Regions from separate parts of the Listeria sp. LM90SB2 genome, predicted to be linked through region 2. Evidence: predicted binding sites of a transcription regulator. Region 2 holds the regulator's gene; the other holds the start of a gene.
What was found. The regulator Rex, encoded in region 2, represses fermentation and respiration genes when NADH is low (regulators of the CRP and FNR family bind a similar motif). The targets are predictions, from matches to a motif close to TTGTGAAATATTTCACAA.
Positions count from the first base shown of each region.

Region 1: GL301_RS04720 (formate/nitrite transporter family protein) is a predicted target of Rex. The motif match lies at 1,994-2,011, and genes of this name have one in related genera.

Region 1 covers NZ_CP046449.1:963,359-967,193, reverse strand. Annotated here, with positions in the region: gene GL301_RS04725 (NAD-dependent succinate-semialdehyde dehydrogenase) at 1-940, opposite strand, end outside; gene GL301_RS04720 (formate/nitrite transporter family protein) at 1,165-1,977, opposite strand; gene GL301_RS04715 (GyrI-like domain-containing protein) at 2,091-2,594, opposite strand; gene GL301_RS04710 (DUF1648 domain-containing protein) at 2,677-3,780, opposite strand; gene GL301_RS04705 (GntR family transcriptional regulator) at 3,783-3,835, opposite strand, start outside.
Region 2 covers NZ_CP046449.1:2,154,129-2,157,963, forward strand. Annotated here, with positions in the region: gene groL (chaperonin GroEL) at 1-534, opposite strand, end outside; gene groES (co-chaperone GroES) at 568-852, opposite strand; gene GL301_RS10615 (CPBP family intramembrane glutamic endopeptidase) at 1,087-1,773, shown strand; partial or broken gene GL301_RS10620 (DUF4305 domain-containing protein) at 1,775-1,979, shown strand; gene GL301_RS10625 (redox-sensing transcriptional repressor Rex) at 2,006-2,653, opposite strand; gene GL301_RS10630 (ABC-F family ATP-binding cassette domain-containing protein) at 2,963-3,835, shown strand, end outside.

The sequences.
Region 1 (3,835 bases), 1.2 Mb from region 2:
CTTTAGCAACTAGCGCCTTAGTGAATTTTTCTTTAATTTCTTTGGCAACAAAAATTCGGTTTGGCGATACACATACTTGACCGTTATTGCGGAATTTTGCGGCAACTAAATCATTTACAGCAGCATCCAGGTTTGCATCATCAAATACGATAAATGGCGCATGTCCACCAAGTTCGAGCGAGATTTTTTTCAGTGTTTCGGCTGATTGTTTGAATAGTGTTTGACCGACTTTCGTGGAGCCGGTGAAAGTTAGTTTACGAACATCATCACTGTCAGTTAATGTTTCGCCGATTTCTTTGGAGCTACCCATAACGATATTGGCAACACCTTTTGGCAAGCCGGCTTCTTCAAAAATTTCAAAGATAGCTAGGGCCGAAAGCGGCGTATCTCCGGAAGGTTTTAATACGATTGTATTTCCGGTTGCAAGCGCTGGAGCAAGTTTTCGTGTCACCATACCACCTGGGAAATTCCACGGAGTAATGGCCGCAACTACACCAATTGGTTGTTTTTTGACGATAAACGCGTGATTGTTTGGCGCTGGGATAGTTTCCCCATATAATCTTCTTGCTTCTTCTGCAGCGAATCGGAAGTTTTCTGCGCCAGTTAGGACTTCTCCTTTTGATTCTTTTAGCGGTTTACCTTGTTCAAGCGTCATAATTTTTGCTAGTGTATCTGCTTTTTCTTCCATTAAATCGGCAATTTTGTGTAATAATTTGACGCGATCAGCTAGTTCCATTTTTGCCCAATCAGGAAATGCTTCTTTTGCAGCTTTAATGGCTTTTTTGGTTTCGTTTGGTCCAGCTTGAGCGATTTTGGCAATAACTTCTCCATTTGCTGGGTTTACAATATCTTTTGTTTCTTTATTATCTCCATCCGTCCATTTTCCATTAATAAATAATTTTGTTTGAACTTTTGGTAAGGCTGTTTCTTTAATACTCAAAAATACCACTCCTCAAAAAATTTTTCTGCACGTGCTCTCGTTGCTTATAATAGTGTTTTCCACAAATCGAAAAATTTAATCAGGATTTTCTTTTTCAAGTGGCAAAATGGTTTTTGGAAAAAGTCATTCTATCGCAACATGGCGGGAACGAGAACAGTCTCTAAAAAACTTTAATTTTTTTCAAAAAAAGCTAGCTACATCGAATGTAACTAGCTTTTTCGGTCTTAACTTTCTTCAATTGGTTGGTGTATTTCTTCTTTTACTTTTTTAGGTGCGTTTTTCTTATAAGCAAGGAAGTAGAATAAGCTAACAAAAACTGCTCCACCGACTACATTTCCTAAGTAAACTGGGATGATGTTCCAAATGAAATCCGCCCATGAATAGTAACCAGCGAAAATCGCAGCTGGGATAATAAACATGTTGGCGACAACGTGCTGAAATCCGATAGCAACAAATGCCATAACCGGGAACCAAATACCAAGGATTTTTCCTGCGAAATCTTTGGCCGCGTAGCAAAGCCAAACCGCAATCCCAACAAACCAGTTACAACCAATTCCGGAAACAAAAGCAACCCAGAAAGGATCGTTAATTTTTGCACCAGCTGTAGCTAGCGTTTTTGGTAAGAAATCGCCTTCTGTTAAGCCAACGAAATGTCCGAAGAAGTAAGCGACAAAAAATGCGCCCACTAAGTTCATGACAGACACAATCGCCCAGTTTCTAAGTAATTGTTGGAAGGAAATCTTTTTGTCGTACCAAGCAATCGCGACAGCCATCATGTTGCCGGTAATTAATTCTCCTCCACCTAGCAAAATACAAACGAGGCCAACCGGAAAAAGACTGGCGCCGATAAGCGTTGCAAAGCTTCCCCATTCGTGAGGCATTGTTCCTACTGCACGTATGTATAATAAGTAACCAAGAGATATAAAGGCCCCACCTAAAAAGCCTAACAACACAAGCGTTAACGTACTTGAATTTGCTTTTTGGGTCCCTTTTTCAATCGTAATCTCTGTTACTTCCTGCGGGCTATAATATCCCACATGAATCCCTTCCTTCTTGTTAAAATAATCACAAAATAGCGTTTTTATTATAGCACACTCAAAAACAGCTTGCTAGTATAAAAAAGCCCAGAACAAAAGTCCCAGGCTTCTTCTTACGTATGCAATTCTTTTACAACAGGAATCCTTATTTCAATATTTGCTCCGTCGCTTCCTTGTTTCGTATACACTTCCAATTTGAATGGTAGTGGGTCAAAAACGGGGTTGTTCGCTGTAATATATGGTTTGTAATTTTTTTCTTGAATGGCTCTGGCAATCTCTTCAAAACTTTCACTTATGTCTGTATCCTGAATATGCTCAGCCACAAAATACGTATGAGCCGGAACTTCAATCCACTCAAGCGGTTCTTGTAAATGAGGATATTTTTGTTCCACTGGAATTACCGAATAATGAGTAATTCCGTCTTCTATATTATGGACAGAAATACCATAAAACGTTTTTTGTTTGGAAAAATCATCTAGTTCTCGCGCAAGTTGAAGCATTTCTTTGAAGGCTGTTTTTATTTCTGTATGAAGTGCTTCTGTTTTAAGACCTTCTCGAACGAGCGCAATACCAGTGAATCCTTCCCATTCCTCCAGTCGCTTTAATCTAATCGCCATGATTATCTACTCCTTCACAAAAGCATCTCACACAAGCTAATTTATCCGTATACCATATGGTAAATACCCGTCTGAGAGCAAGTTAAAACAAGATGCTAATGAGAATGATAACAGCGATAATAATGATAAAAGATAACCAAGCAACAGGGCGAGCTGTGTTAATCGTCCAACCAATCCCAAAGCGTTTTTCTACAAATAAAGCTGGATCATTTCGATTAAAATAAATAACCCCTGCTTTCCAAAAAGAATCATCATCCCGAATTGGCTTATTGACACCATCAGGTTGGTCAGCAAATTTAAGTCTGCTTCCGCCTTGCCCTACTTTAACAGCAAGAAGGACGGTTCCAAACAGAATCAAAACAACAGAAATTATCATTGTTATCATCATCCATTCAGCTGGAAGTGCAAGTAATGTGACTACTTGCATGATGAGAAAATCAATTACCATAATCGTACACATAATTAACATTGCTTTACTAGAAACCTGTCTAAATAGGAGTCCCCTTTTTAATGAATCAGTAGGGTTTTCGTTCTCTACGGACTGTTTGCTCCTAGCAATAACAAAGTTAATAAAGATAAATAACGCAATCATTCCTAGCTGCATCATCGGTAATAGCAATACGACTCTAGGTGATTTGGCAACCGTATCCGTCACTGCCCCACTCATATCAAAATGGATTGGAAAGTCAGCAGGAGCTACTGGATAAAAAACGACCGTAATCGCAAGTGTAATAATGAAGATAAGCAGTGGCACGACAAACCATGTATACGAGATAACCATTTTTCTGCGATGAAAACTAGTATCTACCATGATGATAGAATTAGTCGAAATTTCTCCCGCCTCTATTTTATCTCTTTTCCACTGTAAAGTTGTGTGATGAAAACGATAGTAAATAATAAAAGAAACGATTAATTGGCTAAACATCGAAGCAATAAAAATACCTGCTTGCGTATTTTCACTCGAATGAAAGCCTTGAATTAACGCGATTCCAATTATCGCTACAAAAGATGTCCACAAAACCACTTGCCCGACATATTGTTTTTTTAGCCGCGTTAATTCCGCATTTCGGTTAGCGCGTTCGCCTACATTTACTCCGAAACATTCTGATTTTCTTATTACAAAAGGGGTTATTGCTTGCAGTGAAATGATAGCAATACTAACAAAAATATAAATGATGATTTCCATTTCTACTCCACTCTCCGTCCATGCATTTCGTCAAAAATAGCCTTACTTACTTCGA
Region 2 (3,835 bases):
GGATTCTTCAATAGTGATAACGCCGTCGTTACCAACACGTTCCATTGCTTCTGCGATTAATTTACCAACTTCTTCATCACCAGAAGAAATAGCAGCAACTTGAGCGATAGACTCTTTGCTTTCAATTGGTTTAGAGATAGCTTTTAATTCTTCGATAGCTGTTGCTACGGCTTTTTCGATACCGCGGCGAACGCCTACTGGATTTGCTCCAGCTGTTACGTTTTTCAAGCCTTCTTGAATCATTGCTTGCGCTAAAACGGTAGCTGTTGTAGTTCCGTCCCCAGCAACATCATTGGTTTTAGAAGCAACTTCAGATACAAGTTTTGCTCCCATATTTTCAAATGGGTCTTCTAATTCGATTTCTTTTGCAATCGTTACCCCATCATTTGTAATTAACGGAGAACCGAATTTTTTTTCTAAAACAACATTACGACCTTTTGGGCCAAGTGTTACTTTTACTGCGTTTGCTAATTGGTCGACACCACGTAACATGGCACGACGAGCATCTTCACTAAATTTAATATCTTTTGCCATTTTATATTTCCCTCCGATTATTTCTTTTTTTAATTATTTAGTAATTGCTAAAATGTCACTTTCACGTAAAATCAGATAGTCAGTTCCTTCATACGTCACTTCTGTTCCAGAGTATTTTGCGAAGATAACCGTGTCACCTTCTGCAACTTCAAGTGGTTCTTTTGTGCCGTTATCTAGCACACGACCTGAACCGACTGCAACAATTTTCCCTGATTGCGGTTTTTCTTTGGCAGAGTCTGGTAATACAATCCCACTCGCTGTTTTTTCCTCTGCTTCAAGTACTTCAATTACAACACGATCTCCTAATGGTTTTAACAATGTAAATGACCTCCTCTGATATAATTACTTTTTTCATTTTAGCACTCGACACATTAGAGTGCTAATACAGTTATTATGATACCAAACTGAATAAAAAATGCAAGCAAAAACGTTTAAAAAAATAGAAGAATTCTTATTTGCGGTAAAGCTTCATAACGAGTACAATAAGAAGAGCTATTTCCGCTTATTTGAAGCAATTTAGCCAATGTTTTTTATAGAAAGGATGCGTATTTTTTGGCTAAGCGTTATATTACGATTGTTTTAGTTTATTTATTATTACTATTTTCTGCATCTGTTGGGATTCCGATTGTTCAACATATTTTACTAAGTACAACATCACTTTCAGCAGAGAGCGCCGCATCTTATGGAATGGTTATTTGGTCGATATTCTCTAATCTTTTATCACTTGCAATTATTATTCCGATGCTTTACAGAAAACCAAAAGAAAATAAAATCGAAATCGGTGAAAAAACAAAACCGCTTCTAAGTATTGTGTGGATTGTCGGAGGAGTCATTGGCTTATATGTGGCACAAATTATTTGTAGTGTTATTATTACGATGATTTCAGGGGAGTTAAGTAATTCTGCCAATACGGAGTTACTTGTTGATTTGACTAAAGCTGCACCTATTTTCTTGATCTTTATTTCTATTTTGGGACCGATTTTGGAAGAACTTGTCTTTCGAAAAGTGATTTTTGGTGGGCTAAGTAATGTGACGAATATTCATGTGGCCGCAGTTATTAGTTCGCTTTTCTTTGGATTACTTCACGGAGATATTTCTTTCTTACTTACTTATTTTGTCATCGGACTAATTCTTTGTTTCCTTTATACGAAAACAAAACGGATTGTTGTTTCGATGGGTGCCCATATTTTAATGAATACGATTGTTTTGCTTTTGAGTCTTGGAATTATTGGGGGATAATATGAAAAATTCATTAATAAAGCAAAGTTTTTTATATTTTGCACTTGGTCTTGTATTTGTATATTTTGTTGTTGTTCGTGTGGCTGATTATGGTTATGATGTGCTTGCATGTATACTAATTATCATGACATTAATGGATTTTGGTATTGGCATCGGTCTGATTATCACTGGACTTAAAAGACGTAAAAAAAACCTGTAGAAAGTAAGTGTTGCTTACCTTCTACAGGTTTTTTTATTCTGTTTTCGCTGGATAATTTTCCAGGAAATAGATTAACGTTTGTAATTCGGTAGTAAGATCGATATGGTGCACACGAACTTGTTTCGGAACACTGATACGAGCTGGTGTAAAGTTTAGAATACCTTTTACATCTGCTTCAATTAAACGATCTACCGTTACTTGTGCTTCGTCAGCTGGAACTGTCAGAATAACTACTTCCACACCGTTTTCACGAACAATTTCTTCCATATCATTCAAATGATAGATTGGAATATCTTGTTGAACACTACCTACTTTCGCTGGATCTACATCAAATGCAGCAACGATTTTGATATTATTATTTTTCATGAAATTATAATGTAATAATGCTGTACCTAGGTTACCTACACCGATTAGTGCAACATTTGTCTGTTTGTCCTGGCTAAGTGTTTTGCTGAAAAAGTCGAGTATGTAAGAAACGTTATACCCGTATCCTTTCTTACCTAATGCGCCAAAGTACGAAAAATCACGTCGAATAGTCGCTGAATCAACTTTCACCGCTTCACTTAATTCCGCAGATGATACTCGTTCCTTACCTGACTCATCTAAGTATTTCAAGTAACGATGATATAATGGTAAGCGTTTTGCTGTCGCTTGTGGAATTTTAGTTGTTTCCTCCATCATGCCTTCTGTCCCTTCTTCTTTTAATTTTTTCTGAAGTTGAAGCTATTGTGAACTGTACTTCCTTTCACATGCTTGCTTATATACTATAAACATTTCACAAGGAATGCACAAACTTTTTGCTCATATCTTTCAAGTAAGGTTTTGTCCCGCAAAATATCCGGTACAGTCCTCTTTTTATATTCTACGCTAAAATCACAAATAATGCGAGTGTTTTCACAATCTTTTTTATTCAAGCTGTCTTGGCTATCTCATTGCGATTACTTAGCTTTTAAGATAAACTAGTAGGGAGAACGTTCGAGGAGAGAGATTATGATATTATTACAAGTTCAGCAAATTTCTAAATTCTTCGGTGCAGAAGTTATTTTAGATAATATTAAATTAGAAGTTAAAACAGGTGACCGAATCGCTCTAGTTGGGCGAAATGGTGCAGGAAAATCCACTTTACTTAAAATTATCGCCGGCAAAATGAGTTATGATGGCGGAACTATTTCCAAACCAAAAAGTGTGGAAATTGGCTATTTGGCTCAAAATACCGGGCTAGAATCTTCTAAAACCATTTGGGATGAAATGCTTAGTGTATTCGATTCACTGCGCAGAATGGAAGCTGATTTGCGCAAAATGGAGCTTCGTCTCGGTGAACCGGAACTCTATAATGATCCAGAAAAATACCAAGCACTGATGACGGATTATGATACGTTACAACATACTTTTAAAGAAAGTGGCGGCTATACTTACGAAGCAGAAATCCGTTCTGTTTTAAATGGATTGCGTTTTTATCCAGAAGATTATGAAGTAGAAATCGCTTCTCTAAGTGGTGGCCAAAAAACGCGGCTTGCTTTAGCCAAATTACTGCTTGCTAAACAAGATATTCTTGTTCTTGATGAGCCCACCAACCATTTAGATATCGAAACACTAGCGTGGCTCGAGACCTATTTACAAAATTATCATGGTTCGTTACTCATCGTATCCCATGACCGCTACTTCCTTGATAAAGTCGTGAATCAAGTATACGAAATCAGCCGAACCAAAATTGATCACTACAAAGGAAATTACAGTTCATTCGTTAATCAAAAACAAGCGAAACTAGAACAAATGTGGAAAGAGTTCGATAAACAACAAAAACAGATTGCCAAACTAGAAGATTTTGTTGCTAGAAATATTGTCCGCGCATCGACAACAAAA